4 regions of the Streptomyces sp. NPDC026246 genome follow, and region 1 is predicted to be linked to each of the others. Evidence: riboswitches for the same ligand, from Rfam matches in the RefSeq annotation. Region 1 holds a riboswitch; each other region holds the start of a gene.
The links. Region 1 has a riboswitch for cobalamin ahead of ACZ4M5_RS04800 (prenyltransferase/squalene oxidase repeat-containing protein). Riboswitches for the same ligand answer to the same signal wherever they lie in the genome.
Positions count from the first base shown of each region.

Region 1 (7,144 bases):
TGGTCCCAGGGGTCCAGGTGGTGGCCGCGGAACCAGGGGATCGCGCCGTCCTCGCGCTGCACGGCGAGAACGCCGGCGACGGTCGCGGCGGCCTCCCCCGCGGTGAGGACCCCGGGCAGGACCAGGTGTTCCGTCCGGGGAGTGGTCACGTGGCGTCCGCCCCCGTGGCGGCCGTGCGCGGCAGGTGCGGCTTGGTCGCGTAGGCCACGAAGCTCTTGCCGATCAGCGGGTTCAGCGCCTGCTCGGCGACCCGGGTGGCCAGCGGCTTCTTCATGATGTCCCAGACCAGCAGCTTGTGGTACGCCCGCACCGGCAGCGCCTTGTCGTTGTCGACGCCGAACGCGCACTTCAGCCACCAGTAGGGCGAGTGCAGGGCGTGGGCGTGGTGGGTGCCGTAGGGCTTCAGGCCGGCCTCGCGGATCTTCCGCAGCAGTTCGTCCGCGCGGTAGATGCGGATGTGGCCGCCCTCGACCTCGTGGTAGGCGTCGGACAGGGTCCAGCAGACCTTCTCGGGGCCGTAGCGCGGGACGGTGACGGCGATGCGGCCGCCGGGCTTGAGCACGCGCACCATCTCGGCGAGGACGCCCTTGTCGTCGGGGATGTGCTCCATCACCTCGGAGATGATGACGACGTCGAAGGACTCGTCGGGGAAGGGCAGGGCGAGGGCGTCGCCCTCCATGGCCGTGGCGGTGGCGCCCTCGGGGGCCTCGCCGGCCTCCTTCATCGCCGCGAACCACTTGGCGACCTCGCGGATCTCCTCGGCGTTCTGGTCGAGCGCTACGACCTGCGCGCCGCGCCGGTAGCACTCGAACGCGTGCCGGCCGGCCCCGCAGCCGAGGTCCAGGACGCGGTCGCCCGGGGCGAGCGGGAACCGGGAGAAGTCGACGGTCAGCACGTGGCCCTGCTTTCGGAGTTGACGCCTGCTACATCTGCCGCCGCCGCGGGCACGGGCCCCGTGGCGGCGCTGTTCCCGGCCGCGGCCGGGGCGGACCGGGCGGCGCCCGCAGCGGGGCGGCCGGTGGCGCCGGTGCGGTCGATGGCCTCGCGGTAACGGGTCACCGTGCCCTGTGCGGCCCTGGCCCAGGTGAAGTGGCGGAGCACGCGGTCACGTCCGGCGGCGCCGAGGCGGGCCCGCAGGTCCGCGTCGCCCAGCAGGCGGACGAGTCCGGCGGCCAGCGCGCCCGCGTCGCCGGGCGGTACCGCCAGGCAGGTCTCCCCGTCGCGGCCGGCCACCTCGGGGATGGCCCCGCCGGTGGTGGCGAGCAGCGGGGTGCCGGTCGCCATGGCCTCGGCGGCCGGGAGCGAGAAGCCCTCGTAGAGCGACGGGACGCACGCGACCTGCGCCGAGCGCACGAGGTCGACGAGTTCCGCGTCGGAGATGCCCTTGACGAACTCGACGGCGCCGTCGAGGCCGTAGCGCTCCATGGCCTGGGCGACGGGGCCCTCGGCGGGGCGCTTGCCGACGACGACGAGATGCGCCTGCGGGTGCTCGGTGCGCACCTTGGCCAGCGCCTCGACGAGGTGCACCAGGCCCTTCAGCGGCACGTCCGCGCTGGAGGTGGTCACGATCCGGCCCGGGACGACCGGCACGGACGGGTCGGGCGAGAACAGGTCGGTGTCGGCGCCGATGTGCACGACGTGGATCCGGTCCGGGCGGACGCCGAGGTGGTCGACGATCTCCTGGCGGGAGGTGCCGGAGACGGTCAGCACGGACGGCAGGCGCCGCGCCACGCGCTTCTGCATGCGCGTGAAGGCGTACCAGCGCCGCACCGACAGACGGCGCTTGAAGCCGTCGGCCGCGTCCAGCTCCAACTGCCGGTCGACGGTGATGGGGTGGTGGATGGTGGTCACCAGGGGTGCGCCGACGTCGCCCAGCAGGCCGTAGCCGAGCGTCTGGTTGTCGTGCACGACGTCGAACGCGCCGCGGCGGGCGCGCAGATGGCGGCGGGCGCGCAGCGAGAACGTCAGGGGCTCGGGGAAGCCGCCGGTCCACATGGTGCCGACCTCGAGGGCGTCGATCCAGTCGCGGTACTCGTCGCGGCCCGGGGTGCGGAAGGGGTCCGGCTGGCGGTACAGGTCGAGGCTGGGCAGCTCGGTGAGGCTCAGGCCGTCGTATCCCTCGTCCAGGACGGGGTAGGGCTGGGAGCCGATGACCTCGACGCGGTGGCCGAGGCGGGCCAGTTCCCGCGAGAGGTGGCGGACGTAGACGCCCTGGCCACCGCAGAACGGGTTTCCTTTGTAGGTGAGGAGCGCGATGCGGAGCGGTCGCAAGCCGTCGGCGGCCGGGTCCTGCGGGGCCCCGTCCTGACTGGCCTCAGCGGTCACCCTGGGCCCCCTTCTCCCTGCATTGTCCCGCGAGATTACGCCGGGACGCTAATCTAGAACAAGTTTCAGACTTGATCGTTCGGAGGCTCCGAATCTACCGGCAGGTAGGGGCGCTGTGAGCAGTGGATCAGGTGATTCACGCCACGGCCGGTGCCGTGCCATGCTGTGTGATCACCCGTCCTCACGGACGGTCACGGAACGGGATCGACGCATGCCCGCAGGAGCCGAGGTGAGCGCTCAGGTGAACAAGGTGGCCAAGGCGGAATCCGCGGCAGCAGCCGCGGCCCTCGCCTCCCCGCCCCTGACGGAGCGGCAGGAGGCCCGCCGCCGGCGCATCCTGCACGCGAGCGCCCAACTGGCCGTCCGGGGCGGCTTCGACGCCGTCCAGATGCGGGAGGTCGCGGAGTCCTCGCAGGTCGCGCTGGGCACGCTCTACCGGTACTTCCCCTCCAAGATCCATCTGCTGGTCGCCACGATGCAGGACCAGTTGGAGCACATGCACGGCACGCTGCGGAAGAGGCCGCCGCGGGGCGAGACGGCGGCCGAGCGGGTCGCCGAGACGCTGATGCGGGCCTTCCGCGCGCTCCAGCGCGAACCGCAGCTGGCCGACGCGATGGTGCGGGCCCTCACCTTCGCCGACCGCAGCGTGAGCCCCGAGGTCGACCAGGTGTCCCGGCAGACCACGGCGATCATCCTGGACGCGATGGGCCAGGAGGATCCGACGCCCGAGCAGCTCGGCGTGGTCCGCGTCATCGAGCACACCTGGCACTCGGCGCTGATCACCTGGCTGTCGGGCCGCGCGTCCATCGCCCAGGTCCGGGTCGACATCGAGACGGTCTGCCGCCTGATCGACCCGGCGCCTCCGGGCCGCTCCTGACGCGAGCCCCCACGTCCGTCGCCCCGCGGGGCGCTTTTGACGGGCGGGTACAGTAAGCGGGTCGTCATCACACCGTACGTGGGGAAGCCGGTGCAATTCCGGCGCTGACCCGCAACCGTGAGCCGCCCCGGGGCGGTGAGCCGGATCGCCGCGTACGGTTCGTGACCGGCTCGCGTGCCCGGCAGTCCGCCGGTGCACGGCACCGTCGAGGTATACGGAGCCGAGCCGCCGGGGTGTCCCGTGCCGCCCGGCTCCCCCAAGGGAGAGGCACCCGCCGATCATGAACGTCCGCCGCAGCGCCGCGGTCCTGGCCGCCGTCGCCGTGATCGGCGCCGCCACCCCGGCCGCCGCCGACCCGTCCCCCTCGCCGTCCCCGGCGCTCCCGTCCGCCCTCCACGGCGACAAGGACCCGAAGTACGACGGTGTCTGGCGCCAGTCGCTCGCGCTGCTCGCGCAGGACACCGTGGGGGTGAAGCCCGCGGCCGGCTCGGTGCGGTGGCTGGTGCGCCAGCAGTGCGCGGACGGCGCCTTCGCCGCCTACCGCGCCGACCCGGCCGCCGCGTGCGACGGCAGGACGATGGTCGACACCAACGCCACCTCCGCCGCCGTGCAGGCCCTGGCCGCGCTCGGCGGGCACGACGAGGTCACCCGCAAGGCCGTCGGCTGGCTGAAGTCCGTCCAGAACGAGGACGGCGGCTGGGGCTACGCGCCCGGCGGCGCCAGCGACACCAACTCGACGTCGGTCGTCATAGGCGCCCTGGCCGCCGCCGGCGAGCAGCCCGGCCGCGTCGAGAAGGGCGGGAAGTCGCCGTACGACGCGCTGCTGAAGCTCGCCCTGCCGTGCGGCGGGGACGAGGACGGGGCGTTCGCGTTCCAGCCGGACAAGAAGGGCAAGCTGTTCGCCAACGCCGACGCCACGGCCGCCGGGGTGCTCGGCGCGCTCGGCAAGGGCATGGCGGCGAAGGCCGGTGAGAAGAAGCCCGGCACGGACTGCGCGAAGCCGGGCACGCCCGGGCAGGCGGCGGCGAACGGGGCCGGCTACCTGACCGCCGCGCTGGCCGCGGACGGCGACCACCTGATGTCCGCCCTGCCCGGCGCCGAACCGCAGCCCGACTTCGGCAACACCGCCGACGCGGCCGTGGCGCTCGCCGCGCACGGCGACACCGGGCAGGCCGGGAAGTCCGTGCGGTGGCTGGAGAAGAACTCCGCCGCCTGGGCCCGGCAGAACGGCCCCGCCGCCTACGCCCAGCTGATCTTCGCCGCGCACGCGACGGGCACGGACCCGCGCGACTTCGGCGGCGCCGACCTGGTGAAGCAGCTGAACGCCACCGGCCCGGCCCCGCAGGCCGCCGCCGCGAAGGCGGACGGGCAGGGCGAGAACGAGGAGCAGGACTCGAAGGACTCGGACTCGGTGTTCGGCGTCTGGTGGTACGTCGGCGTCTGCCTGGTCGCGGGCATCGGCATCGGCTTCCTGTTCAGCAACGGCCGCCGGAAGAAGCAGCAGCCGTGATCCGCAGGGCCCTGCTGTTGCTTGTGGCCGCGCTCCTGCCGCTCGCGGGCGCCGGTCAGGCGCAGGCCGCCGGCTACCGCTACTGGTCGTTCTGGGAGCGCGACGGCGACCGCTGGGTGTACGCCACCCAGGGGCCGTCCACGGCCCGCCCCTCGGACGGCGACGTGCAGGGCTTCCGCTTCGCGGTGAGCGAGGACTCGGCGGACGCGGCCCGGCCGCGCGGCGCGGCCCGTTTCGACACGATCTGCGCGCGGACGCCCGCCGAGGAGGGCACCAAGCGCGTCGCCCTCGTCCTCGACTTCGGCACGGCCGCCGACGCCCCCGACGGCGAGCGTCCGCCGCCCGCGCGAACGGCCTGCGCCCGGATCTCCCCCGACGCGACCACCGCCGAGGCCCTGGCCGCGGTGGCCGGGCCGCTGCGCTACGGCAGCGACGCCCTGCTGTGCGCCATCGCCGGCTACCCGGAGAAGGGCTGCGGCGAGCAGGTCGCGCAGCGCCCGGAACCGTCGGCGAACGGGAACGAGTCGAAGGAGGACGGGGCGGAGGGCGGCACGTCCGGCGACGGCCCGGCCCTGGGGCTGGTCGCCGGCATCGCGGTGGTGGTGATCCTGGGGGGAGCAGCCGTCTGGCAGGTACGGCGGCGTGGCTAGCACGACCCCGCCGCAGGGGCGCCCGGCCACCCTGCACCCCGGTGCCTGGTGGCTGTGGGCCCTCGCCCTGGGCACCGCGGCCACCCGCACCACCAACCCCCTGCTGCTCGCCCTCCTCATCGCCGTCTCCGCCTACGTCGTGGCCGCCCGCCGGCCCGACACGCCCTGGTCCCGCTCCTACGGCGCCTTCGTCAAACTCGCCCTGCTCGTGCTGCTGGTCCGGCTGGTCTTCGCGACGGTCCTCGGCTCCCCGATCCCGGGCACGCACACCCTGTTCACGCTGCCCGAGGCCGGTCTGCCCGACTGGGCGCAGGGCATCCGCCTCGGCGGCAGGGTGACGGCGGAGGCCCTGGTCTTCGCGCTGTACGACGGTCTGCGGCTGGCCACCCTGCTGATCTGCGTCGGTGCCGCGAACGCCCTCGCGAACCCCGCCCGTCTCCTGAAGTCGGTGCCGGGCGCGCTGTACGAGATGGGCGTGGCGGTCGTCGTCGCGCTCACCTTCGCCCCGAACCTCATCGCGGACGTGCAGCGGCTGCGCGCCGCCCGCAGGCTGCGCGGCCGTCCGGACAAGGGCGTCCGGGGCCTGCTGCAGGTGGGCCTGCCGGTGCTGGAGGGCGCGCTGGAGCGTTCGGTCGCCCTGGCCGCCGCGATGGACGCCCGCGGCTACGGCCGCACCGCGCAGGTCCCGCCCGCGGTCCGGCGTACCACCGCCGCGCTGACCCTGGGCGGGCTGCTCGGCGTGTGCGCCGGGACGTACGGGCTGCTCACCGCCGAGGGCGGCTCCTACGGCGTGCCCGTCCTGGTCCTCGGCTGCGCCGCCGCCCTGGCGGGCCTGCGGCTCGGCGGCCGCCGCTCCCTGCGCACCCGCTACCGCCCGGACCGCTGGGACGCGCGGGCCTGGCTGGTCGTGGCCTCCGGCGTGGCCGTCGCGGCCCTGCTCACGCTCGCGTCCGTCCGCGATCCCGCGGCACTGCAGCCCGGCGTGGTCCCGCTCGTGGCGCCGACGCTCCCCCTCTGGCCCGCCGCGGCGATCCTTCTCGGCCTGCTGCCCGCGTTCGTCGCCCCCGACCCGAAGGAGCCTTCGTGATCCGCTTCGAGGACGTCTCCGTGACCTACGACGGGGCCGCCGAACCCACGGTCAGGGACGTCGACTTCGAGGTCCCGGAGGGCGAACTGGTCCTGCTGGCGGGCCCGTCCGGAGTCGGCAAGTCGACCGTCCTCGGCGCGGTCAGCGGACTGGTCCCGCACTTCACCGGCGGCACGCTGCGCGGCCGGGTCACGGTCGCCGGGCGCGACACCCGCACCCACAAGCCGCGCGAACTGGCCGACGTGGTCGGCACGGTCGGCCAGGACCCGCTGTCCCACTTCGTCACGGACACCGTCGAGGACGAACTCGCCTACGGCATGGAGTCGCTGGGCCTCGCCCCGGACGTGATGCGCCGCCGCGTCGAGGAGACCCTGGACGTCCTGGGCCTGGCCGGTCTGCGCGACCGCCCGATCGCCACGCTCTCCGGCGGCCAGCAACAGCGGGTCGCGATCGGCTCGGTGCTCACCCCGCACCCGGACGTCCTCGTCCTGGACGAGCCGACCTCCGCGCTCGACCCGGCCGCGGCCGAGGAGGTGCTGGCCGTCCTGCAACGGCTGGTGCACGACCTGGGCACGACCGTCCTCATGGCGGAACACCGACTGGAACGTGTCGTGCAGTACGCCGACCGGGTCGTGCTGCTGCCGGGGCCGGGCGCCGCACCCGTGCTGGGCACTCCGGCCGAGGTGATGGCCGTG
Region 1 is NZ_JBVHPJ010000002.1:150,003-157,146, forward strand. It holds gene ACZ4M5_RS04780 (prenyltransferase) at 1-149, opposite strand, end outside; gene ACZ4M5_RS04785 (class I SAM-dependent methyltransferase) at 146-895, opposite strand; gene ACZ4M5_RS04790 (glycosyltransferase family 4 protein) at 889-2,325, opposite strand; gene ACZ4M5_RS04795 (TetR family transcriptional regulator) at 2,537-3,202, shown strand; adenosylcobalamin-variant (AdoCbl-variant) riboswitch at 3,274-3,361, shown strand; gene ACZ4M5_RS04800 (prenyltransferase/squalene oxidase repeat-containing protein) at 3,483-4,712, shown strand; gene ACZ4M5_RS04805 (SCO2322 family protein) at 4,709-5,362, shown strand; gene ACZ4M5_RS04810 (CbiQ family ECF transporter T component) at 5,355-6,449, shown strand; gene ACZ4M5_RS04815 (ABC transporter ATP-binding protein) at 6,446-7,144, shown strand, end outside.

Region 2 (7,144 bases), on a different contig from region 1:
GGGAACCGAGGAGTTCCTCGATGTCCTCGGCGCTGAAACCGCCGCGGTACCCCTCGTCGTCGATGTAGCAGGGGGACGGCGTCACCATCACGAGGGCCCCGATGCGCTCCGGCGCGGACCGGGCGGCCAGCACACCCACCATGGAACTGACCGAGTGCCCCACGAACACCGCGTCCCGCAGGTCCAGCTCCTCGCAGACGTCCACGACGTCCTGCGCGTAGCCGTCCAGCGACGAGTAGCGCTCCTCGCTCCACGCCGACAGATCCGATCCGCCGGAGCCCACGTAGTCGAACAGCACCACCCGGTACCGCTCGGCCAGGGCCGGCAGCACCAGGCGCCACATGTTCTGGTCGCAGCCGAACCCGTGCGCGAGGAGGAGCACGGGGGCGTCGGCCCGGCCGATGACGTTCACATTGTTCCTGCGGCGGATGTCCATACCGACCATGGTCCCACCCCACCGGATCAGCCACGACGGCGGGCGGCACCGGGGAGGGGGTTCAGCCCAGGTGGAGCGGGAAACGGGACGCCTCCTCGGCCAGCGCGGCCTGCTCCGCCCCGGTCGGGGCCCGCCTGCCGGTGCCGATCAGCAGCGCGTCCACATCGCTCAGGGACGCCGGGAACGCCGCGCCGGCGATCTCCTCCAGCATCTCCCGCGCCCGGCGGAGCCCGGCCGCCGGCGGTTGCGGCGCGTGCGGCACGTAGGCGATCAGGTCGAGGTGGTGCAGGGTCCACTCCAGCACGTACGCCGACAGGTAGTCCGCCACGGTGAGGACCTCGTCTCGGGTGCCCACCCGCTGGGCCGGATCCGCGAGCAGGGCGGCGCGGCCCGCGGCGGAGCCGACGTCGTCCAGATGGAACGTGAGCAGGCGCGGATCCTCGTACGCGGACGCCAGCCGGACGGTCAGCGCGTCCAGGGGGTCGTCGCCGGTGGGCGGCGCGGCGGAGACCTCCCAGTACGTCAGCGCGTCCCGGGTCGGCTCCCGGTCCGACGGGGTCGCCAGGGTGATGAGCACGTCCTGCGCGTCGATGACCAGATGGCACACCAGATCCCGCACCAGCCAGCCCGTGCAGCCGGACGGACGCCCGAAGTCCTCGTCGTCGAGGGCGGCGACCGCCCCGCGCAGCGCCGTCCAGGACGGTGAGAAGAGATCCACCCCGAGAACGTAGTGCGGTCCGGCGGGGAGGGACAAGCGCCTTTCGGGGCAGTCGAATCGGGGACGAGGCGGTCGCGGAGGCGCGTTGCCGCGATCCCCTCACGCACGAGGCACGTTCCGGCACCGCGAGACCCACCCGGACGGGATCGGTGAGCCACGGCCGTCATGGAACCCCCAGCACCTACCGGCCGCGGCCGACGAGGACGCCCGCCACCCGGCCGACTCCGCCCCGGCCGGAGGAACGACCCGCCTCGCCCGTGTCAGAGCCGATCCCGTGCGACCTGCTGCACCACGCCCCGTTCGGCGGCTCGTTCCACTGCGCGACCCTCGACGTCCGCCGCCGCGGCCCCTTGCAGTCCTACGTCGACTGAACCGGCGAGCCCTCCGGCACGGCACCCGCCCGTCCGGCGACCAGGGCCGCGAGCTCCTCCGGCGTGCGGGGGCAGGGCTCCGAACCGGTCACCAGGCCGTGGGCGCGCAGCAGTTGCGCGGCCGCGGCGCCCCACGGCAGCCGCAGTCCCGCCGCGTGCAGCAGGTCGGTGCGCGCCAGGGCCACCGGGGCCGGCCCGGTGCGCACGCCGGACGGGGTGAGCAGCGCCGCGTCGTCGGCCCAGCGCAGGGCGAGGTCGACGTCGTGGGTGGCCATCACCACGGTGGTGCCGTTCGCGCGGAGTCCGTCCAGGGTGGTGAGCAGCCGTTCCTGGCCCTCCGGGTCGAGTCCGGCCGTCGGCTCGTCCAGGATCAGCACACGCGGGCGCATGGCGACGGCGCCCGCGATGGCGGTCCGTTTGCGCTGGCCGTAGGACAGCAGGTGCGTGGGCCGGTCGGCCAGGGCGGTGATGTCCAGGGCCGCCAGCGCCTCCGCCACCCGCTCGCGCACCTGCCCGTCCGGCAGACCGAGGTTCAGCGGCCCGAACGACACGTCCTGCTCCACGGAGGCCGCGAACAGCTGGTCGTCCGGGTCCTGCACCACGAGCTGCACCGTCGTCCGCAACCGGGTCAGCCCCTTGCGGTCGTACGTCACCACCCGCCCGTCGAGCGACAACGCGCCCTGACGCGGGCGCAGTCCCCCGCTCAGCAGCCGCATCAACGTCGTCTTGCCGCTGCCGTTGCGGCCGAGCAGGGCGAGTGCACGGCCCTCCGTGATGGTGAAGTCCAGACCGCTGAGCACGGCCGGGCCGTCCTCGTAGGCGAAGGACGCGCCCCGCAGGGCGACGAGGGCGGGCTCGCTCACAGCGGCGGCCTTTCCAGGAGGAAGGTGGCGGCGGCCAGCGCCGCGAGCAGCAGGCAACTGACGGCCGTGAAACGGAGGGAGACGCGCGCTTCGGGGACCAGGACGCGCAGCGTGCCGTCGTAGCCCCGCCCGGCCAGGCCGGCCTGGAGGCGGGAGGCCCGGTCGAAGGCCCGCACGAACGCCGTGGCACCGAGACCGGCCAGGGACCGCCACTCGGCGCGGCGGCCGGTGTGACCGAGCCTGGCCGCCTGCGCCTGCCGGATGCGGCGCACGGAGTCCAGCAGCAGGAAGCTCATCCGGTACGTCACCAGCGCCACGTCCACCACGGGAGCCGGGACCCCCGCGCGCACCAGGCGCGGCAGCAGGTCGGACAGGGGCGTGGTGAAGGCGAACAGCAGTACGCCGAGCGAGGCCGCGGAGGTGCGCAGCATCAACTCCCCGGCCCGCGCCGGACCGTCGGCGGCGAGGGAGACGAACCCGCCCGGCCCGCCGACCTGCACCAGCAGGGTCAGCGCGCCGGTCGCGCAGAAGCCCAGCGGCACCCGGTAGGCCCGCCACAGGCGCCGCCCGGGCACACCGGCCGGACCGAGCAGGACCACGACCGCGGTGACGAGCACCAGGGCCGCGCCCGGCCAGGGCGGCAGGCAGACGGCCAGCACGGTCAGACCCAGCCCGAGCACGGCCTTGTCCACGGGGTGACGGTGGCGCCAGCGGCTGCTGTGCGCCGCCGCGTCGATCGGCAGCACCCGGACTCAGTCCTTCGCGGTGACGGACTCTCCGGCGGCCGGGGGAGCGGCCGCCGCCTCCCGCTCCAGCGCCCGCTGCTCGCCCTGCCGGCGTCCGCGGCGCAGACCGAAGTAGTAGGCCAGGACACCGGCGCCGAGCGCGGCCTGCAGGGAGAACAGGGCCGACTCGATCTCCCCGGACGGCGGTTCGTACAGCGGGGAGAACCACGGCTCGTAGTCGGGCTCGATCTCGGTGATCGCCGTCTCGGCCTCACCGTCGGCGCCCGCGAAGGGCTCCTCCTTGTGGTCGCCGAGGCCGAGCACGAGCGGCAGCACGGCGAGCGCCGCCACGACGAACAGCAGCAGCAGATTGATCTTCGTATTCCGGCTCATCGGGCCACCGCCTCGGTCTCGTCACGCGTCTGCCGGGCGGTGAGCAGCACGCCGAGCCGGGTCAGCTCGCCCTTGCTGGACTGCACCAGCAGCCGCATCACGAGGACCGTCAGCAGTCCCTCGCTCACCGCGAGCGGGATCTGGGTGACCGCGAAGATGGAGCCGAACTTGCCGAGCGCGCCCAGGAAACCGCTGCCCGGGTCGGGGAAGGCGAGCGCCAGCTGCACGCTGGTGACGCAGTAGGTGGACAGGTCGGCGACGAACGCGCCGCAGAACACCGTCACCATCAGCGGCACGTCCAACCGCCGCAGCAGCTTGTACACGGCGTACCCGGCCCAGGGCCCGACGATCGCCATGGAGAAGACGTTGGCGCCCAGCGTGGTCAGACCGCCGTGGGCGAGCAGCAGCGCCTGGAACAGCAGGGTGATGGTGCCGAGCACGGCCATGACGGGCGGCCGGAACAGGATGGCCCCCAGGCCCGTGCCGGTCGGGTGGGAGCAACTGCCCGTGACGGACGGCAGTTTCAGCGCGGACAGGACGAACGTGAAGGCGCCGGAGGCGCCGAGGAGCAGCGTGCTCTCCGGGTGCTCGCGCACCTCACGGGTGAGTGACCGGACCCCGTGGACGACGAACGGCGCCGACGCGACGCCCCAGGCGACCGCGTGCGCCGGAGGAAGGAAACCCTCGGCTATGTGCATGGCTCAGCAGACCCTCTCCAGCACCTCGTGGATGGTTGACGCGCCTTGGCCGGTCTCCTGGCTGACGGGTACCACCGCCCGGACTCCGCCTTCCCGGGTCACAAGGACCCAGTGGCTGCCCGCGAGGGCCGGAGCCGGACTTCCCGATTCACAGTGGCGAGGGCCGCACCGGCATCACACCGGATTTCCCGTTCACCAAGGCCAGGTGACAATAAGGCCCGGATCAGGACGAGCACAACCCGCACCCGGGGGGCGCGCGAGGGGCGCCCCCTCGCACACCGGCGCACCTGGGGCTCCGCCGAGGGAACGCCTGGAGGGTTCAGTCGTCGCCCTCGTCCCCGCCGTCCTCGCCCTCACCGTCCCCTTGCGGCCCGGGCAGTTGCTCCTGCTCCGGCTGCTCCGCCTCCGCCGGTGGCTCGGCGCCCGCGTCCGGTGGGGCTGCGGTGCCCGCGGCAGTCGGAGAGGCGGGAACCTGCTCGGCCGGCGCCGTGCCGGGCGGGGTGACATCGGCCACCGTCCCGGTGGCCGGCGTGGCGGCGGCCGGGCCGGAGTCCGGCCGCGATCCGGACGCCGAGCCGGAACCCGTCCCGGCGGCGGGGGTGCTCGCGGTGGGCGAGGGGCCCGGGTCGGTGCCCTCCGTGGCGGTGTCGTCCGGCGAGAACCACTGCATGCCGATGAGCATCGCGGCGACGAACAGCGCCGCGGCCGCGACCGCGGCGACGGCCTTGGAACGGTTTCCGCTCCCGCCGCCGCGCCGCCCGCCGCGCCCGGGACGCCCCGCCTGCGCCGCGCGGGCCGCGCTGCGGGACCCGGGTGCCGCGGGCAGCGCGTACGTGGTCGGGCTGCTCGTCTCCGCGCCCTGATAGGTGCCGTGAGCGGCCGGCGCGGGCCGGGGCCGGGGCCGTACGGGCGATGACATCTCCGGCAGCGGCTCGGGCAGCCCCCGCCAGGCGCCGCCCGCGAACCACTCGGCCGCCTGCTGCGCGGTGGGCCGGTCCTCGGGCTGCTTGGCCAGCAGGCCCAGCAGGTAGTTCTCGAACGCCGGCGGCAGACCGGAGACGCCCAGCTCGCGGGGCGGCACCGGAACGGCGTCGAGGTGCTGGTGGAGCAGGGCGACGGCGCTGTCCGCCTCGAACGGGGGGCGGCCGCTGAGGAGCTGGTAGAGCACGCAGCCCAGCGAGTACATGTCCGAGGCGGGGCCGGCGGGTTTGCCCAGGGCGCGCTCGGGGGCGAGGTACATCCCCGTACCGACGATCTGGCCGGTGGCGGTGAGCGCGGCGCCGGGGTCGTCGAGGAAGCGCGCGATGCCGAAGTCGCCGATCTTCAGGGTGCCGCGGGCGTCGAGCAGCAGGTTGGCGGGCTTCACGTCCCGGTGCACGATGCCCTGGGCGTGCGCGGCGGCGAGGCCGGCGGAGGCCTGTGCCGCCAGGACGGCCACGCGCTCGGCGGGCAGCGCGCCCGACGTGGCGAGCACCTGGGAGAGACTGTCGCCGTCGACCAGCTCCATCACCAGGTAGAGCCGGTTGTCGAACTCGCCGAAGTCCAGCACGCCGACCACGTGGGGGTGGTTCAGGCGCCCGGCGGTCTGGGCCTCCAGCCGGAACCGCGAGGTCGCCGTGGCGTCGGTGTCCTGGGGCAGCAGCAGCTTGACGGCCACCGCTCTGGCGAGCGTCTCGTCGTACGCGCGCCAGACCTCTCCCATTCCACCGCGCCCGATCTCCACATCCAGCCGGTAGCGGCCCGCTAGCAGCACTCGTCCTCGTCTCACGCTCAGGGGAAGGTCCGTCGCCGCAGGCCGAACTCCCCGCGCATGCGCGGGGATTGCTGAGGGCTGCCGCAGCCGCCCCAGGATACTGGCGCCGCGCGCCCCCGCGGTCCCCCGGCGGCGGGCCCCCTCCACGACGGGGCGGACGGCCCGCCCCGCGCGACCCGCAGAGCCCTGCAGGGCGGGCCGGGCCGGTCCGCCCCACGGCCCGGGCCGCGGCGCCGCGGCGGAAGCCCGCCGCGATCGGCGGCAGCCCGGCGGCCGGAGACCGGCGCAGGCCGAACCGGTCGCCCGGCCCACGGGTCACCGGGGGGGGGGGGCGGGTGCGCGAAGTGTGGTGGCCCCGTCCCGACGGCCCCGGACAGGGAGCAGGCCGCGTGGCCCGTTCAGTCCTCCGACGGTGCGAGCAGTACGAACTCCGCCCCGGCAGGGTCCAGGCAGACGGCCAGCCTGCCGACGCCCTCCATGTTCTGCGGTCCCATCTGCACCTCGCCGCCCTTCTCCGTGACGCGGGCCGCCGCGGCGTCGCAGTCCTCGACCGCGAAGACCGGGTGCCAGTACGGCCGTCCGTCCGTCAGCGTCAGGTCCTGCGCACCCAACTCCATCAGCCCGCCGTGCATCCGGTCCTCCGGCAGGCCCGCCGGCGTGATGAGGGTGTACGTGCCGGCGCCGCCGGGCAGCGGCATGTCGCTGAACTGCCAGTCGAACAGGCCGCCGTAGAACTCCCTGGCCGCCGCCGCGTCGGTCGTGAACAGTTCGACCCAGGACAGCGAGCCCGGCTCGTCCACCAGATCCAGGCCGGCGGTCGTCCCCGGCTGCCAGACGGCGAACTGGCCGCCCAGAGGGTCGCTGTACTGGGCCATGCGGCCCCACTCGTCGAGGTCCATCGGCTCGACCCGGACGGTACCGCCCGCCTGCCGCACGGCCTCGGTCGTGGCGTCCGCGTCGGGCACGCTGTAGTACAGCATCCACGCCGGGCGCGCGCCCTCCTCGGTCAGCTTGCCGAGGCCGCCGACGACCTTGCCGTCCTTCTTGAACATCCCGCCCTCGATGTTGTCGCCGTTCTCGCCGTTCTCGCTCTCGCCCATGGACTCGTACTCCCACCCGAGCACGGCGCTGTAGAAGGACGCGGCGGCCCGGACGTCCGGAGCTCCGAGGTCGAGCCAGCAGGGGGA
Region 2 is NZ_JBVHPJ010000001.1:834,248-841,391, forward strand. It holds gene ACZ4M5_RS03600 (alpha/beta fold hydrolase) at 1-436, opposite strand, end outside; gene ACZ4M5_RS03605 (maleylpyruvate isomerase N-terminal domain-containing protein) at 498-1,154, opposite strand; gene ACZ4M5_RS03610 (energy-coupling factor ABC transporter ATP-binding protein) at 1,513-2,388, opposite strand; gene cbiQ (cobalt ECF transporter T component CbiQ) at 2,385-3,134, opposite strand; gene ACZ4M5_RS03620 (energy-coupling factor ABC transporter substrate-binding protein) at 3,141-3,506, opposite strand; gene ACZ4M5_RS03625 (energy-coupling factor ABC transporter permease) at 3,503-4,204, opposite strand; cobalamin riboswitch at 4,235-4,419, opposite strand; gene ACZ4M5_RS03630 (serine/threonine-protein kinase) at 4,524-5,972, opposite strand; gene ACZ4M5_RS03635 (VOC family protein) at 6,356-7,144, opposite strand, start outside.
Region 2: another riboswitch for cobalamin. It lies ahead of ACZ4M5_RS03625 (energy-coupling factor ABC transporter permease); the one in region 1 lies ahead of ACZ4M5_RS04800 (prenyltransferase/squalene oxidase repeat-containing protein).

Region 3 (7,144 bases), on a different contig from region 1:
CCTCCTCGACAGCGGCCGGCCCCAGCCGGGCGGGGGTGCCGTGGTGCCGGGTCAGCAGGGCCAGGCGCAGGGCGGCGGGGTCGGGGAGGTCCGCCGGGCCGGGGCCGCTCGCCGGTGCCACCGCGATGCGCGGCCCGTCCGGCGCGCAACCGCCCTCGGCGGCGACATGGACGATCCGGGTGTTGTCGAGGCTCGCGGCGGGGCCGGACTCGAAGGGCCGCATGCCGAGCGCGGCGGCCCCGGCCCGCAGCTTCGGCTGGAACGGCCCGCCGTCGAGCCATGCCGACGCCACGGAGCCCCTGATCTCCAGGGCCCGGACGAGCAGATCGGCCACGAGCAGGACGCGCAGGTCCGTCAGACCGGCGCCGGCGGCGTGCGCCTGGACCAGGGTCGGTCCGCGGTGGGCCGGGGCGGCGTCGGCCTGCTCGCCGGTACGGGCGTCGATGATGCGCAGCACAGGGCGAGCCTAGGCCGGGGGGCGGCGCCGTGCGACGTGTTCCGGACGGCGTTTCGGCCGTCACGGCCCCGGCGGTGTGCGCGGGGCCGGCTCCAGGGTGCCGAGGAACCGGACGTGGGGCCGTCCGCCGGGGCCGTCGTGGCGGACGTCCGCCCGCACCCCGTACACCTCGGCGATCAGGTCCGCCGTGAGCACCTCGGCCGGTGTGCCGCCGGCCACCACGCGCCCCGCGCGCAGCACCACGACCCGGTCGCAGTACATCGCCGCGAGGTTGAGGTCGTGCAGGGCGACGACGGTCGTGACGGGCAGCGCGGTGACGAGGTCGAGCAGGTCGAGCTGGTGGTGGATGTCCAGGTGGTTGGTCGGCTCGTCCAGGAGGAGCTCGCGGGGTTCCTGCGCGAGCGCGCGGGCGATCTGCACCCGTTGCCCTTCCCCGCCCGACAGGGTGTGCCAGGGCTGCGCGGCCCGGTCGGTCAGGCCGGTGCGCTCCAACGCCTCGCGGACCGCCCGCTCGTCGTCCGCCGAGGCGGGCGTCCAGGCCCGGCGGTGCGGGACGCGGCCGAGCCGGACCACGTCCGCGACCGTCAACTCGACCTGGGTGTCCGACTGCTGCGCGACGACGGCCAGACGCCGGGCCACGGCACGGCGGGGCAGGTCCCCCAGGGGGGTGCCGTCGAGGGTGACGACCCCGGCGGTCGGCGCGAGCAGCCCGGCGAGCAGCCGCAGCAGGGTGCTCTTGCCGGAGCCGTTGGGGCCGAGGACGCCGAGGGTGGAACCGGCCTCGGGGGCCAGGCTGACGCCGTCGACGAGAAGGCGCCCGTCGGCCCGCCGGCTCACCCGCTCGGCCCGCAGCCCGGTCTCGCCCACCGCCCGCGTGGCCCGGGCTGCGTTGCCCGCGTCCGGGCCGCCCGTCCCGGCGGGCCCGCCGTGGGCGGGCGCGCCGGGTCCTCCCGTCGCCGCCTCCGTCCCGCTCATCGCACCCTCCGTGTCCGGTACAGCACCGCCACGAACGCCGGCACCCCGACCAGCGACGTCACCACGCCCACCGGGACCTCCTGCGGATCCAGCACCGTCCGGGCGAGGGTGTCGACCCACACCAGGAACACCGCTCCGGCCAGGGCCGTGACCGGCAGCAGCCGGACGTGGCCGGGGCCGGTGAGGGCCCGGGCGGCGTGCGGCAGGACCAGCCCGACGAAGCCGATGGCCCCGGCGGAGCTGACCAGCGCGGCCGTGAGCAGGGCCGTGACGCACAGCAGCACCAGGCGGGTCCGGGCCACGGAGACCCCGAGGGCGGCGGCGGCGTCCTGCCCGAAGGCGAAGGCGTCGAGGGTACGGGCGTACCCGAGGCACACCACCAGGGCGACGGCCAGGGCGGCGAGGCACAGCCGGACGTCGGTCCAGCCCGCGCCGCCGAGCGAGCCGAGCAGCCAGAACAGCACGCCGCGGGTCGTCTCGGCGTCGGCCGAGGTCATGACGACGAACGAGGTCAGCGCGGAGAACAGCTGCATGGCGGCCACGCCCGCGAGGACGACCCGGTCGGTGGTGCCGCCGAGGGTGTGGCTGAGCAGCAGCACCAGGGCGAAGGAGACGAGGGCGCCGAGGAACGCGCCCGCGGACACCGACACGGCGCCTCCGCCGACGCCCAGCACGACGACCGCGACCGCTCCCGTCGAGGCACCCGAGGACACCCCGAGCACGAACGGGTCGGCAAGCGGGTTGCGCAGCAGCGACTGCATCACCACCCCGCACACGGCGAGTCCGGCCCCGCACACGGCGGCGAGGAGGGTGCGCGGCAGCCGCAGCTGCCAGACGATGCCGTCCCGCACGGGCGTCAGCCCGGAGTCCCCGAGGCCGAGGTGGGCGGCCACGACCGACCACACGTCCCCGACGCCGATGTCGGCGGGGCCGATCGTGATGGCCGCGGCGACCGAGACCACGAGGGTCAGGGCTCCGGCCGCGCCCAGCGCGAGCCCGGCGGCGCGGCGAGGGCGGACGCCGGGAGCGGCCGGATCCAGGGCGGTCACTCGGCCAGCCCGAAGCGGCGCAGCCCGGCGGCCACCTGCTCCACTCCCTCGACCGTGCGGATGGTCGGGTTCATGGCCTGCCCGCTGAGCAGCACGTACCGCCGGTGGCGGACGGCGTCCATGGTCCGGGTGACCGGGTTGGACTCCAGGAAGGCGATCTTCTTCGCGGCCGACTCGGCGGTCTGCGACTTCCGGGTCAGGTCGCCGATGACGAGGACGTCCGGGTCGCGGTCGGCGACGGTCTCCCAGTTGATCTGCGGCCACTCGTCATGGGTGTCGTCGAAGACGTTCTTCGCGCCGAGGGCCCGGGTGATGATGCCGGGCGCGCCGCAACAGCCCGCCATGTAGGGCGAGTCGGAGTTGGCGAACCAGTACAGGAGGGTGACCCGGGAGGCGTCGAGGCCCGCGGTGGCCTTGTCCAACCGCCGTTGCAGGGAGGCCACGAGCCGCTCGCCGCGCTCCCGCTCGCCGAACACCGTGGCCAGGTCGCGTACTTCCCGGTAGACGGTGCCGATGCCGAGGGGCTTGTCGCGGGAGCCGTCGCCGCCGGAGCTGTTGTCCTTGCCGGCGCAGTCGGACGGGGAGACGTAGGTGGGGACGCCGAGTTTCTCGAACTGTTCCCGGGTGGCGACGCCGCCCTTGCCGAGGGTGGAGACGAACGAGGCGGCGACGAAGTCGGGGTCGGCGTCCAGGACCCGCTCGAAGGAGGGGTTGTCGTCGGCGAGCCGCGGCACCTCGGCGTTCTCCTTCTCCAGCCCCTTCATCACGGGGTCGGTCCAGGTGGCCGTGCCCGCGAGGCGGTCGGCGAGACCGAGGGAGAGCAGGATCTCGGTGGTGCCCTGGTTGAGGGAGACGGCGTGCCGCGGCGGGGTCTTCACGCGGACCTCGTGACCGCAGTTGCCGAGCGTGACGGCCGTCTTTCCGTCACCGCGGCCGGAGGGTTCGGTGCCGCCGCAACCGGCGAGGAGCAGGGAGCAGACGGCGAGCAGCACGGCCGCGCGGGCGGGTCGGGCGAGGGGCACGGGGAACCAGTCCTCGGTCGTCGAGGGCTCGATCGCGGAGCCCGGTCGTACGGTGCTCCCCCGCCGCGTCTGCCGCGGGGGCCGCCAGCAGGTCTTCGGACTCGGGTTCGTCCGGATCGGGGCGCCTTCCCGGACACGCGGTGCGTCCAGTGGCCGAGGCCCCGCCCGTCCCCCTCACCGCTGCGCGTCAGTTCCGGATTCGCACCGGATTCCCTGACCCACGTACATGGGTTCGACTGGCCTCGGCAAGCTATCACGGGGGTGGGGGGAATCACCGGGCGGCCCGGGTCGTTGACCGGGAACAGTTCTTTTGCGAATTCCGAGGAGGCCACCGGTGTACGGCGACGAGGCAGCGGTCCGCAGGATTCTCACCGGGCTCGGCGACACCTGGGCCGTGGTGGGCCTGTCGTCGAACCGGCAGCGTGCCGCGTACGGCGTGGCCGCGGTGCTCCAGCGCTTCGGCAAGCGCGTGGTGCCGGTGCACCCGAAGGCGGAGACGGTGCACGGCGAGCAGGGGTACGCGAGCCTTGCGGACATCCCCTTCGAGGTGGACGTCGTGGACGTCTTCGTGAACAGCGACCTGGCCGGCGCGGTCGCGGACGAGGCCGTCGCCAAGGGCGCGAAGGGTGTCTGGTTCCAGCTCGGCGTCGTCGACGAGGCGGCGTACGAACGGACCCGTGCGGCGGGTCTGGAGATGGTGATGGACCGCTGCCCGGCCATCGAGATCCCCCTGCTGGGGCGGTGACGAGGGCCGTCGTCCGGCTGCGGGCGGCCGGGGCCTCGGCCGTTCCGCCGGCCGGGGCCGGCCCCCATAATGAGCCGCATGACCGACGCCTCCTCCGGCCCCAAGTCCCTTTCCCCGCAACACTTTCCGGTCGTCGTCGTGGGCGCCGGGCCCGCCGGGCTGACCGTCGGCAACATCCTGCGGGCGGCCTCGGTGGACTGCCTGGTGCTGGAGACGGAGACCCGCGCGTTCATCGAGCGGCGGCCCCGGGCGGGGGTCATCGAGGAAGGGGCCGTGCGGGGCCTGGAGAAGCGGGGTCTGGCGCGGAACCTGCTGGACCGCGCCGAGTTGCACACCGCCTGCGAATTCCGCTTCGGCGGGGAACGCTACCGCTTCCCCTACGGCGAGTTGACGGGTGCTCACCACTTCGTCTATCCGCAGCCGCTGCTGGTGACGGACCTGGTGCGCGAGTACGCCGACGTCCGCGCCGGCCGGATCCGCTTCGGCGTCCGGGACGTCCGCGTCCACGACGCCGACACCGGCCACCCGTCGGTGTCCTACCTCTGCCCCGACAGCGGTGAACGGGTCGTCGTGCACTGCGACTTCATCGCCGGATGCGACGGGGCGCGCGGCGCGACCCGGGCCGCACTGCCTCCGGACCGGGTGCGGGTCGCCCGGCACGACTACGGCATCGGCTGGCTGGCCCTGCTGGCCGAGGCCCCGCCGTCCGCGGACTGCGTCCTGTTCGGCTGTCACGAGCGCGGCTTCGCCGGCCAGATGCCCCGCAGTCCCGAGGTCACCCGCTACTACCTCCAGTGCCCGCCCGGCGACGATCCCGGGAACTGGCCGCACGAGCGGGTCTGGGCGGAGCTGCGGGAGCGGCTCGGGGCGTCCGGCGTCCCGCCGCTGACGGAGGGACCGCTGATCGAGAAGCGCGTGCTGGACATGCACGACCACGTGGTCGAGCCGGTGACGTTCGGGCGGCTCCACCTCGCCGGGGACGCCGCCCATCTCGTCGCCCCGATCGCGGCCAAGGGCATGAACCTCGCCCTGCACGACGCCTTCCTGCTCGGGGACGCGCTGGCCGCCCGGCTCACCACGGGCGACGACAGCGGCCTGGCGGGCTACGCGGCGGCGAGTGCGCGGCGGGTGTGGGACTACCAGGAGTTCTCGCAGTGGCTGTCCGAGGTGTTCCACGGCACCGCGGCGGGCGACCCGTTCCGTGCGGGCACCACGCTCGCCCGGCTGCGCCGGCTGTTCACCTCGCCGGTGGCGGCCGCCGCGTTCGCCGAGCAGTACCTGGGCACGGCAGCCCGCTACTGAACGGGAGCCCCGAGGCCCTCCACGACCACCGCGCCCGGCAGTTCGGCGAAGGCCTTGCCCGGGACCAGCAGCTTGCCGCGGCGCCGGCCACTGCCGACCAGGACGTAGGGCAGGTCGACCACGGCCGCGTCCACCAGGACGGGCCAGTCGGCGGGCAGCCCGATCGGGGTGATGCCGCCGTACTCCATGCCGGTCTCGCCGGTCGCCGTGTCCGTCGCGGCGAACGAGGCCTTGCGGGCGCCCAGTCGGCGGCGGACCACGCCGTTGACGTCGACCCGGGTGGTGGACAGCACGACGCACGCGGCGAGCGTGGTCTCCCCACCGCGCTTGCCCGCGACGACCACGCAGTTCGCGGAGCGCTCCAGCAGGTCCTGCCCGTAGTGCTCCACGAAGGTCGCGGTGTCGGCCCAGGCGGGGTCGGTCTCGACGTAGACGATCTGGTCGGCGGGGACGCTGCCCCGCCAGTGGCGTACGGCGTCGGCGACGGGGGTGGTCAGCTCGTCGAGGCAGGCGGGGGCGGGCCGGGCGTCGTCGAAGTGTCCGAGGGGTGCGCGCATGGCCGCACGCTAACAACACCGGACGGACCGCCGCCCGGGCGTCTCAGGAGACGGGCGGCACCGAGACGGCCATGACCATCTCCATCGGCACGTCCCCGGTGTTGCCGTACGTGTGGGGGACGCCGGCCTCGAAGTGGACGCTGGCGCCGGCGGGCACCCGGTGCTCGGCCCCGTCGACGGTGAGGGTCAGCTCTCCGGCCGTGACGTGCAGCAGTTCGGTGGTGCCGGCCGGGTGCGGGTCGGAGGGGCTGCTCTCCCCGGGCATCAGCCTCCAGTCCCACATCTCCAGCGGCCCGGGGGCCTCGGTGCCGGCGAGCAGCCGGTTGTAGCTGCCGGCGTCCGTGTGCCACAGCCGGACGGCCTGCTCGGCGGGGACGACGCGGACGTTCGGGCCCTGCTCGTAGTCGAGGAGGGTGGTGATGCTGACGCCGAGCGCGTCACCGATCTTCACGACGGTGCCCAGGCTGGGGTTGGTGCGGGCCTGCTCGATCTGGATGAGCATGCCGCGGCTGACTCCCGCGCGGGCGGCGAGCACGTCCAGCGTGAAGCCGCGCACCGCGCGCCAGTGCTTGACGCTGCGCGCCAGGGACTGGGTCAGCAGGTCGAGGTCCGACACGTTCCGTCCAATATTCTGTATGACATAGTGCAGCGTGCTGCACTATGGTGTGGTTGACCTGATCGTTCACTGAACTGTACTGCGAGGCATCCGTTCCATGACAGCGCTCTTCGCCCTGGCCACCAGCCTGCTCTGGGGCCTGGCCGACTTCGGCGGCGGACTGCTGACCCGCCGCACGCCCGCGCTCACCGTGGTCGTGGTCTCGCAGTCGATCGCGGTCGTCGTCCTGGGCGCGGTCGTCGTCGCCACGGGCGGCTGGAGCGAGGCCGGGCCGCAGCTGTGGTTCGCCGTGGCCGCCGGGCTGGTCGGGCCGGTGGCGATGCTGGCCTTCTACAAAGCCCTGGCCCTCGGGCCGATGGGCGTGGTCTCGCCGCTGGGGTCGATCGGCGTCGCCGTGCCCGTGGGGGTGGGACTGGTGCTG
Region 3 is NZ_JBVHPJ010000004.1:497,595-504,738, forward strand. It holds gene ACZ4M5_RS14220 (hypothetical protein) at 1-457, opposite strand, end outside; gene ACZ4M5_RS14225 (ABC transporter ATP-binding protein) at 518-1,432, opposite strand; gene ACZ4M5_RS14230 (FecCD family ABC transporter permease) at 1,429-2,481, opposite strand; gene ACZ4M5_RS14235 (ABC transporter substrate-binding protein) at 2,478-3,503, opposite strand; cobalamin riboswitch at 3,573-3,759, opposite strand; gene ACZ4M5_RS14240 (CoA-binding protein) at 3,838-4,248, shown strand; gene ACZ4M5_RS14245 (4-hydroxybenzoate 3-monooxygenase) at 4,327-5,550, shown strand; gene ACZ4M5_RS14250 (YbaK/EbsC family protein) at 5,544-6,107, opposite strand; gene ACZ4M5_RS14255 (XRE family transcriptional regulator) at 6,151-6,723, opposite strand; gene ACZ4M5_RS14260 (EamA family transporter) at 6,821-7,144, shown strand, end outside.
Region 3: another riboswitch for cobalamin. It lies ahead of ACZ4M5_RS14235 (ABC transporter substrate-binding protein); the one in region 1 lies ahead of ACZ4M5_RS04800 (prenyltransferase/squalene oxidase repeat-containing protein).

Region 4 (7,144 bases), on a different contig from region 1:
CCCTGACCAGCCCGGCGATCGAGTCGGCCCGCAGCTCGTCCAACGTCACGGCGGTCCCGCCCAGTTCACCGGCGAGCCGCCCGGCGAGCCCCAGCCGCACCGGCCCCGACTCGCAGTCCACCACCACGGACGCGACGCCCTCGGCCGCGAACAGCCGGGCCGCCCGGCCGGCCAGCGCCACGGGCTCCGGGCCGCCGGTCGCCCGGCCGTCCGTCACCACCACGACCAGCGGCCGCCGTGCCGGATCCCGCAGCCGCTCCACCCGCAGCACGTCGTGTGCGCGCAGCAGCCCGGCGGCCAGCGGGGTGCGGCCGCCGCTCGGCAGCGTCTCCAGACGGGCCGCCGCCGCGTCCACCGACGAGGTCGGCGGCAGCGCGACGTCCGCGCCCGAGCCCCGGAAGGTCACCAGGCCCACCTTGTCCCGCCGCTGGTAGGCGTCCAGCAGCAGCGACAGCACGGCTCCCTTCACCGCGCCCATGCGCTTGCGGGCCGCCATCGACCCGGAGGCGTCCACGACGAACAGCACGAGGTTGCCCTCGCGGCCCTCGCGGGTGGCCTGCCGCAGATCGTCCCGGCGCACCACCAGACCCGGCCCGGACCTGCCGCGGGAGCGCTGGTGCGGCGCCGCGGCCTGCACGGTCGCCGCCAGGTGCAGTTTGGTCAGCGTGCCGCGCGGCCTGCGGGCCCCGGTCGTCCGCCCGTGCTCGGTGCGCGCCCGTGAACGCCGCCCCGCGGCCCCCTCGCCCAGACCGGGCACGCTCAGCACCTTGGTGCGGAACGGCTCGCCGGCGCCCACGGCCGACTGCTCGCCGGCCCCGGGCCGCTGCGGCCGCCCGTCCTCTTCGGGCGCGGCGGAGTCCGCCGCGCCGTCGCCCTGCCGCGGGGCGTCCTCCGCGGGCTCGGGCCGGCCACCGCCCCCGCCGTCCGGGCCGCCGCCGTCGGGGCCGCCGCCGTCCGGGCCGCCGCCGTCCGGACCGTCGGGTCCGTTCGAACCCGGGTCGGGGTCGGGGTCCGGGTCGGGGTCCGGGTCGTCGTCGGAGAACTCCTCCAGGGTCTCGTCCAGTTTGTCCTCGTCCAGACCCGGCGCGTCGAAGGGGTTGCGACGGCGCCGGTGCGGGAGCGCGAGCAGCGCCGCCTGCCGGACGTCCTCGGCCAGCACGTCCGTACGGCCCGCCCAGGCGGCCAGCGCGGTCGCCGTCCGGGCCATCACGATGTCGGCGCGCATGCCGTCCACCTCGAAGGCCGCACAGGTCGCCGCGATCTGCCGCAGCGCCCCGTCGCCCAGCCGCACCGACGGCAGCAGCTCCCGGGCGGCGGTGATGCGGGCCCGCACCTCGGCCTCCTCGTCGGCCCAGCGCGCGGCGAAGGCGGCCGGGTCGTCGTCGTGGGCCAGCCGGCGCCGTACGACCTCCACCCGCTGGTCGGGGTCGCGGGAGGCGGCGACCTCCACGGTCAGACCGAACCGGTCGAGCAACTGCGGCCGCAGCTCGCCCTCTTCGGGGTTCATGGTGCCCACCAGCAGGAACCGGGCCGCGTGCCGCACGGAGACGCCCTCGCGCTCCACGTACGAGGCACCCATCGCCGCCGCGTCGAGCAGCAGGTCGACCAGGTGGTCGTGCAGCAGGTTGACCTCGTCGACGTAGAGGATCCCGCGGTGCGCGTCGGCGAGCAGGCCGGGCTCGAACGCCTTCACGCCCTCCGACAGCGCCCGCTCGATGTCCAGCGCGCCCACCAGCCGGTCCTCGGAGGCGCCGACGGGCAGTTCGACCATGCGGGCGGGGCGGTGCGCACCGGCGGTCCCCGGCGCGTGCGGTCCGTCCGGGCACGCGGGGTCGGGGGAGGCGGGGTCGCAGGAGAAGCGGCAGCCGGGGACGACGTCGACCTGCGGCATGAGCGCCGACAACGCCCGCACGGCCGTCGACTTGGCGGTGCCCTTCTCGCCGCGCACCAGCACGCCGCCGACCGCCGGTGACACGGCGTTCAGCAGCAGCGCGAGCCGCAGATCGTCCTGGCCGACCACGGCGGTGAACGGAAACGGGGTGGTCACTGGTCGTCGCCCTCCAAGGTGCCTGTGCGTTCGGGGTGTTGGGCCCGCGGGGCCCGGGGCGCGCCGCTCACGCGGGAGCCCCCGGCGGCACGAAGGGCAGGCCCTTCGGCGGGCCGGACTCGATGAGCCGCCACAACGCGTCGGTGTCCGCGTGCTGTTCGATCAGGTCGCCGAGCCGGTCGAGCTGCTCCTCGCGCAGCGCGGCGAACGAGGTGTCCGGGGCCGGCACGAAACGCCGGCCCGCGGCGGCGGCGACCTCGCGCAGGAACGCCCGGCGGAAACCGTCCGACTCCAGCGAGCCGTGCCAGTGCGTGCCCCAGGTCTGGCCGACCCGGCAGCCGTCCAGGAACGGCGTGCCGCCCTGGACGTCGGCGACCCCGTGGTGGATCTCGTAGCCCTCGACGTGCTCCCCGAGGGCCTCGCCGGCCGGCCGGGTGAGGGTCTTCTCGCGCGCGAACCGCACCCGCACGGGCAGCAGTCCGAGCCCGTCGACCTTCCCGCGCCGGCTCTCGACGTCGTCCTCGATGTGCTCGCCGAGGATCTGGAAGCCGCCGCAGACGCCGAGGACGGGCCGCTGCTCGGCGGCCCGGCGGGCCAGCGCCTCGGCCAGTCCCCGCTCGCGCAGCCACTCCAGCGCGCGGACGGTCCCGCGGGTGCCGGGCACGACGACCAGGTCGGCGTCGGCCAGCTCCTCCGGCCGGTCCACGAACCGCACCACGACGCCCGGTTCGGCGGCCAGCGCGTCGACGTCGGTGAAGTTGGACATCAGCGGCACGGCGCACACCGCGACGCGCAGCACGTCCTCGCCGACGGGCGGCGCGACGGCCGACTCGCGCACGGTCCCGCGCAGCGAGACCCGCAGCCCGTCCTCCTCGTCGATGCCCAGCCCGTGCCGGAACGGCAGCACACCGTACGTCCGCCGCCCGGTGAGGCCCTCCAGCATCTCCAGCCCGGGTTCCAGCAGGGAGAGGTCCCCGCGGAACTTGTTGACGAGGTACCCGGCGACGCACTCCTGGTCCTGGGGGGACAGCAGCGCCACCGTCCCGAAGAACGAGGCGAAGACACCGCCCCGGTCGATGTCGCCGACGACGAGCACGGGCAGCCCGGCGTTCCGCGCGATGCCCATGTTGACGATGTCGGTCCGCCGCAGGTTGATCTCGGCGGGCGACCCGGCCCCCTCGCAGATCACCGCGTCATACGTGCCCCGCAACTGCTCCAGGCAGTCCAGCACCGTCCCGAGCAGCCGCTGTTGCCGCCCGCCGTGGTAGCCGCGCGCGCTCATCTCCCCGACCGGCTTGCCCAGCAGCACGACCTGGCTGCTCTGCTCACCCCCGGGCTTGAGCAGCACCGGGTTCATCAGCGCGGCCGGCTCGACCCGGCAGGCCTGCGCCTGCATGGCCTGGGCCCGGCCGATCTCCGCGCCCTCCCTCGTCACGAAGGAGTTGAGCGACATGTTCTGCGCCTTGAAGGGCGCGACCTTCACGCCCTGGCGCACCAGCCACCGGCAGATGCCCGCCGTCACGACGCTCTTGCCCGCGTCGGAGGTGGTGCCGGCCACGAGAAGCCCACCGCGCATGCTCATCTCCCCTTGTTCTTCCGTCGCGCACCGGTCAGCAGCCGGGCACCGGCGCACACCCCGAGCGCCAGCCAGCTCACCCGCCGCGACAGCCGCACGGCCCGTTCCACGTCGTCCGTGACGACGGCACGCCCCCCGGAGTTCAGCACGGGCCGGTGCTCCACCCGCCCGCCGTACGACAGCGTCCCGCCGAGCCGCACGCCGAGCGCCCCGGCGAACGAGGCCTCCACCGGACCGGCGTTGGGGCTCGGATGCAGCCCGGCGTCCGCCCGCCAGGCCCGTACGGCCCCGCGCGGATCCGGGCCGGCCAGGGCCGCGAGCGCGGCGGTCAGGCGGGCGCCCGGCCACCCCGCGACGTCGTCCAGCCGGGCCGAGGCCCAGCCGTAGCGCCGGTGGCGGGCCGACTTGTGCCCGACCATGGCGTCCAGGGTGTTCACGGCCCGGAACCCGAGCAGCCCCGGAACTCCGCCGGCGGCTCCCCAGACCAGGGCCCCCACCACCGCGTCGGAGGTGTTCTCGGCGACGGACTCGACCACGGCCCGGGCGATGCCGTCGGCGTCGAGGGCCTGCGGATCCCGTCCGCACAGGTGCGGCAACCGGGCCCGGGCGGCCTCCACGTCCCCGGCCTCCAGGGCCCGGCCGATCGCCGAGGCCTCCCGCGCCAGCGACGTCCCCCCGACCACGGCCCAGGTGGCGGCGCCGGTCAGGGCGACGGAGGCGACGGCGGAGCCCCGCACGGCGCGTGCGGCGGCGCATCCGAGAGCGACGGCTCCTCCGGCGCACACGGCGGTGTGCAGCGCGCCCCACCCGCGGTGGTCCCGCCACAGCACCCGTTCCACGGCGCCCGCGGCCCGCCCGAACGCGGCGACCGGATGCCCCCGGCGGGGATCGCCGAGCAGCAGGTCACCGATCAGGCCGGCGGCGGCGCCGTACGCGAAGACGCGACCGGCACCCATCGGCTCAGCCGGCCGTGGGGGAGGTCGCAGGCGGGGTGTGGGGCCTCGGTCGGCAGCCGCGCATGGCGATGTGTCCTCACTCAGGGTGTCCACGCCCTGGTTCGAAGAGACCGGCGGTGAGAGTTCCTGGCTCCCGGGGCGTGCGCCCCGGTGACAGTGGCGGGACCGCGCCGGACTCGCACCGGCTTCCTCTCCTGCCGCCGTATTGGCCCCGGCAGTCCACCACGGCCGCGAACAACCGTCAACTTGCCGTTGACCTGCGCGGGGAGAGTGTGCAGAAGCCCACATCCCCCCGGTCACACACGTGCCGGGCGGCACGGGACCCGAGGTCCCGTGCCGCCCGGCTGGACGCGCTCGTGATGTGCGGCCGTCAGGCCATGATCAGGTAGATGCCGTAGCCCACGGCCGCCGCGCACGCGGCGAAGCAGGCGTAGGCGCCGGTGACGGCGAGGCCCGCGGAGCCGCCCTCGGCGGCCGCCCGCTCGCGGCGGGACAGGCCGGTGATGCCGAGGGTGAACAGGCCCACCAGGGCCACGGTGACCACGAGGCTGACGCCGAAGACGGAACCGAGGGCCGCCCAGTCGATCTTCATCTCAGTGACTCTTCCTTGTTACCGGTGGCAGGATCAGACCGGGGTGGTCGTGGAGGGGGCCCGCTCGGAGGTGGCCTGCGCCGGGAACGCCGGGACCGGCTCCTCGGCGACGTGGCCGACGGGCGGCGGCGTCACCGCGGCCATCGCCGTGGTCACCACGCCGGCCGGCTCCGCCTCCGCGGTGTCGTTGACGTTGGTGTGGTCGACGACCTCGCGCCGCGAGATCTTCCAGATGACCGCGCTGGAGGCGACCAGGAAGACGGCCACCACGGCGGTGCCCCAGTCACCGAGGCCCGTGACGTACTCGGCGAGCGCGCCCACCAGGGCGGCGGCCGGCAGCGTCAGGCCCCAGGCGACGAACATCCGCGTCGCCGTCGACCAGCGGACCACGCCGCCCTTGCGGCCGAGGCCCGCGCCCATCACGGCGCCGGAGACGGAGTGCGTGGTGGACAGGGAGAAGCCGAGGTGCGAGGAGGCCAGGATGACCGTGGCCGCGCTGGTCTGGGCGGCGAAGCCCTGCTGCGGCTGGAGGTCGGTCAGGCCCTTGCCCATGGTGCGGATGATGCGCCAGCCGCCCAGGTAGGTGCCGAGCGCGATCGCGACGCCCGCGGAGAGGATGACCCAGGTGGGCGGGTCGGAGTCCGGGGCGAGGGTGCCGCCGGCGACCAGGGCGAGGGTGATGATGCCCATCGTCTTCTGCGCGTCGTTGGTGCCGTGCGCCAGGGAGACCAGTCCCGCCGAGGCGATCTGGCCGGCCCGGTAGCCCTTCTTGGCGGACTCCGTGTCCTCGGCCCGCTTGCCCAGCCTGTAGGTCAGCCGCGCGCCGAGCATCGCCGCGATGCCCGCGACCAGCGGCGCGGCGATCGCCGGGAGCAGCACCTTGGTGACCAGCACGTCGCCGTGCACCGCGCCGGCGCCCGCCGAGGCGATCGTGGCGCCGATCAGGCCGCCCATCAGGGCGTGCGAGGAACTGGACGGCAGGCCGACCAGCCACGTGAGCAGGTTCCAGAGGATCGCGCCGACCAGGGCGGCGAAGATGACCTCGGGCCGGATGCCGGCCTCGTCGACGAGGCCTTTGGAGATCGTGTTGGCGACTTCCACGGAGAGGAAGGCGCCGACCAGGTTGAGGACGGCGGACATGGCGACCGCGACCTTGGGCTTCATGGCGCCCGTGGAAATGGTCGTGGCCATCGCGTTCGCGGTGTCGTGGAAACCGTTCGTGAAATCGAACGCGAGTGCGGTTACCACCACAATCGCGAGGATCAGCGAGAAGCTTTCCATTTACCCAGGCAATCGTTCGAGGTCGTTGGCTGGACGAACGTAGGTAACCCGAGTGAACGGAAGATGAACTGGGAGGGGCGCGGGAGTGTCCACAAACGAGGGTTGCCGTTCCGCCCTGCTGTCAGGGTCCCCGCCCTCCGGCGACCGGATCCCTCGCGCGTACCGCTTCAGCCGATCGAGTGACCGCGGCAGCCCACAGGCAGAGTACCCGACGCGTAGTGACGGGTGATCGACCAGGGGTGATCACGGGGGAGGGCGTGCCGGCGCCCGGGCCGCCGGCCGCCGGGAGCCCCGGCCGTATACGGGCGAAGTGCGCCGCCCGCGCCCGGCCGGAACGCGCCCCGGCCCGGGGCGCGTTGCGCACCCGCCTGGCAGGATCGCCGCATGGCTGAGCAGCGGGACGGCACCCGGCACGACGGACGGAACACGGGGGAGGCGCAGGGCGCGCGGGGCGTGGGGGAGGCGCAGGCCCGAGGGGCCACGCCCGAGGAGGCGCGCGCCTGGGAGGAACTCGTCGCGACGGCCCGCCGGACGGTGACCGAAGGGCTCGTCGTGGGCACCTCGGGCAACGTCTCGGTGCGCGTCGGCGACACCGTCCTGGTCACCCCCTCCGGCGTCCCCTACGACCGGCTCGCGCCCGGCGACTTGACCGGCGTCGGCCTCGACGGACGGCAGGTCCTCGGCACCCTCGT
Region 4 is NZ_JBVHPJ010000020.1:37,535-44,678, forward strand. It holds gene ACZ4M5_RS32890 (putative cobaltochelatase) at 1-2,047, opposite strand, end outside; gene ACZ4M5_RS32895 (cobyric acid synthase) at 2,115-3,623, opposite strand; gene ACZ4M5_RS32900 (cobalamin biosynthesis protein) at 3,626-4,579, opposite strand; cobalamin riboswitch at 4,681-4,818, opposite strand; gene ACZ4M5_RS32905 (hypothetical protein) at 4,950-5,171, opposite strand; gene ACZ4M5_RS32910 (inorganic phosphate transporter) at 5,205-6,452, opposite strand; gene ACZ4M5_RS32915 (class II aldolase/adducin family protein) at 6,837-7,144, shown strand, end outside.
Region 4: another riboswitch for cobalamin. It lies ahead of ACZ4M5_RS32900 (cobalamin biosynthesis protein); the one in region 1 lies ahead of ACZ4M5_RS04800 (prenyltransferase/squalene oxidase repeat-containing protein).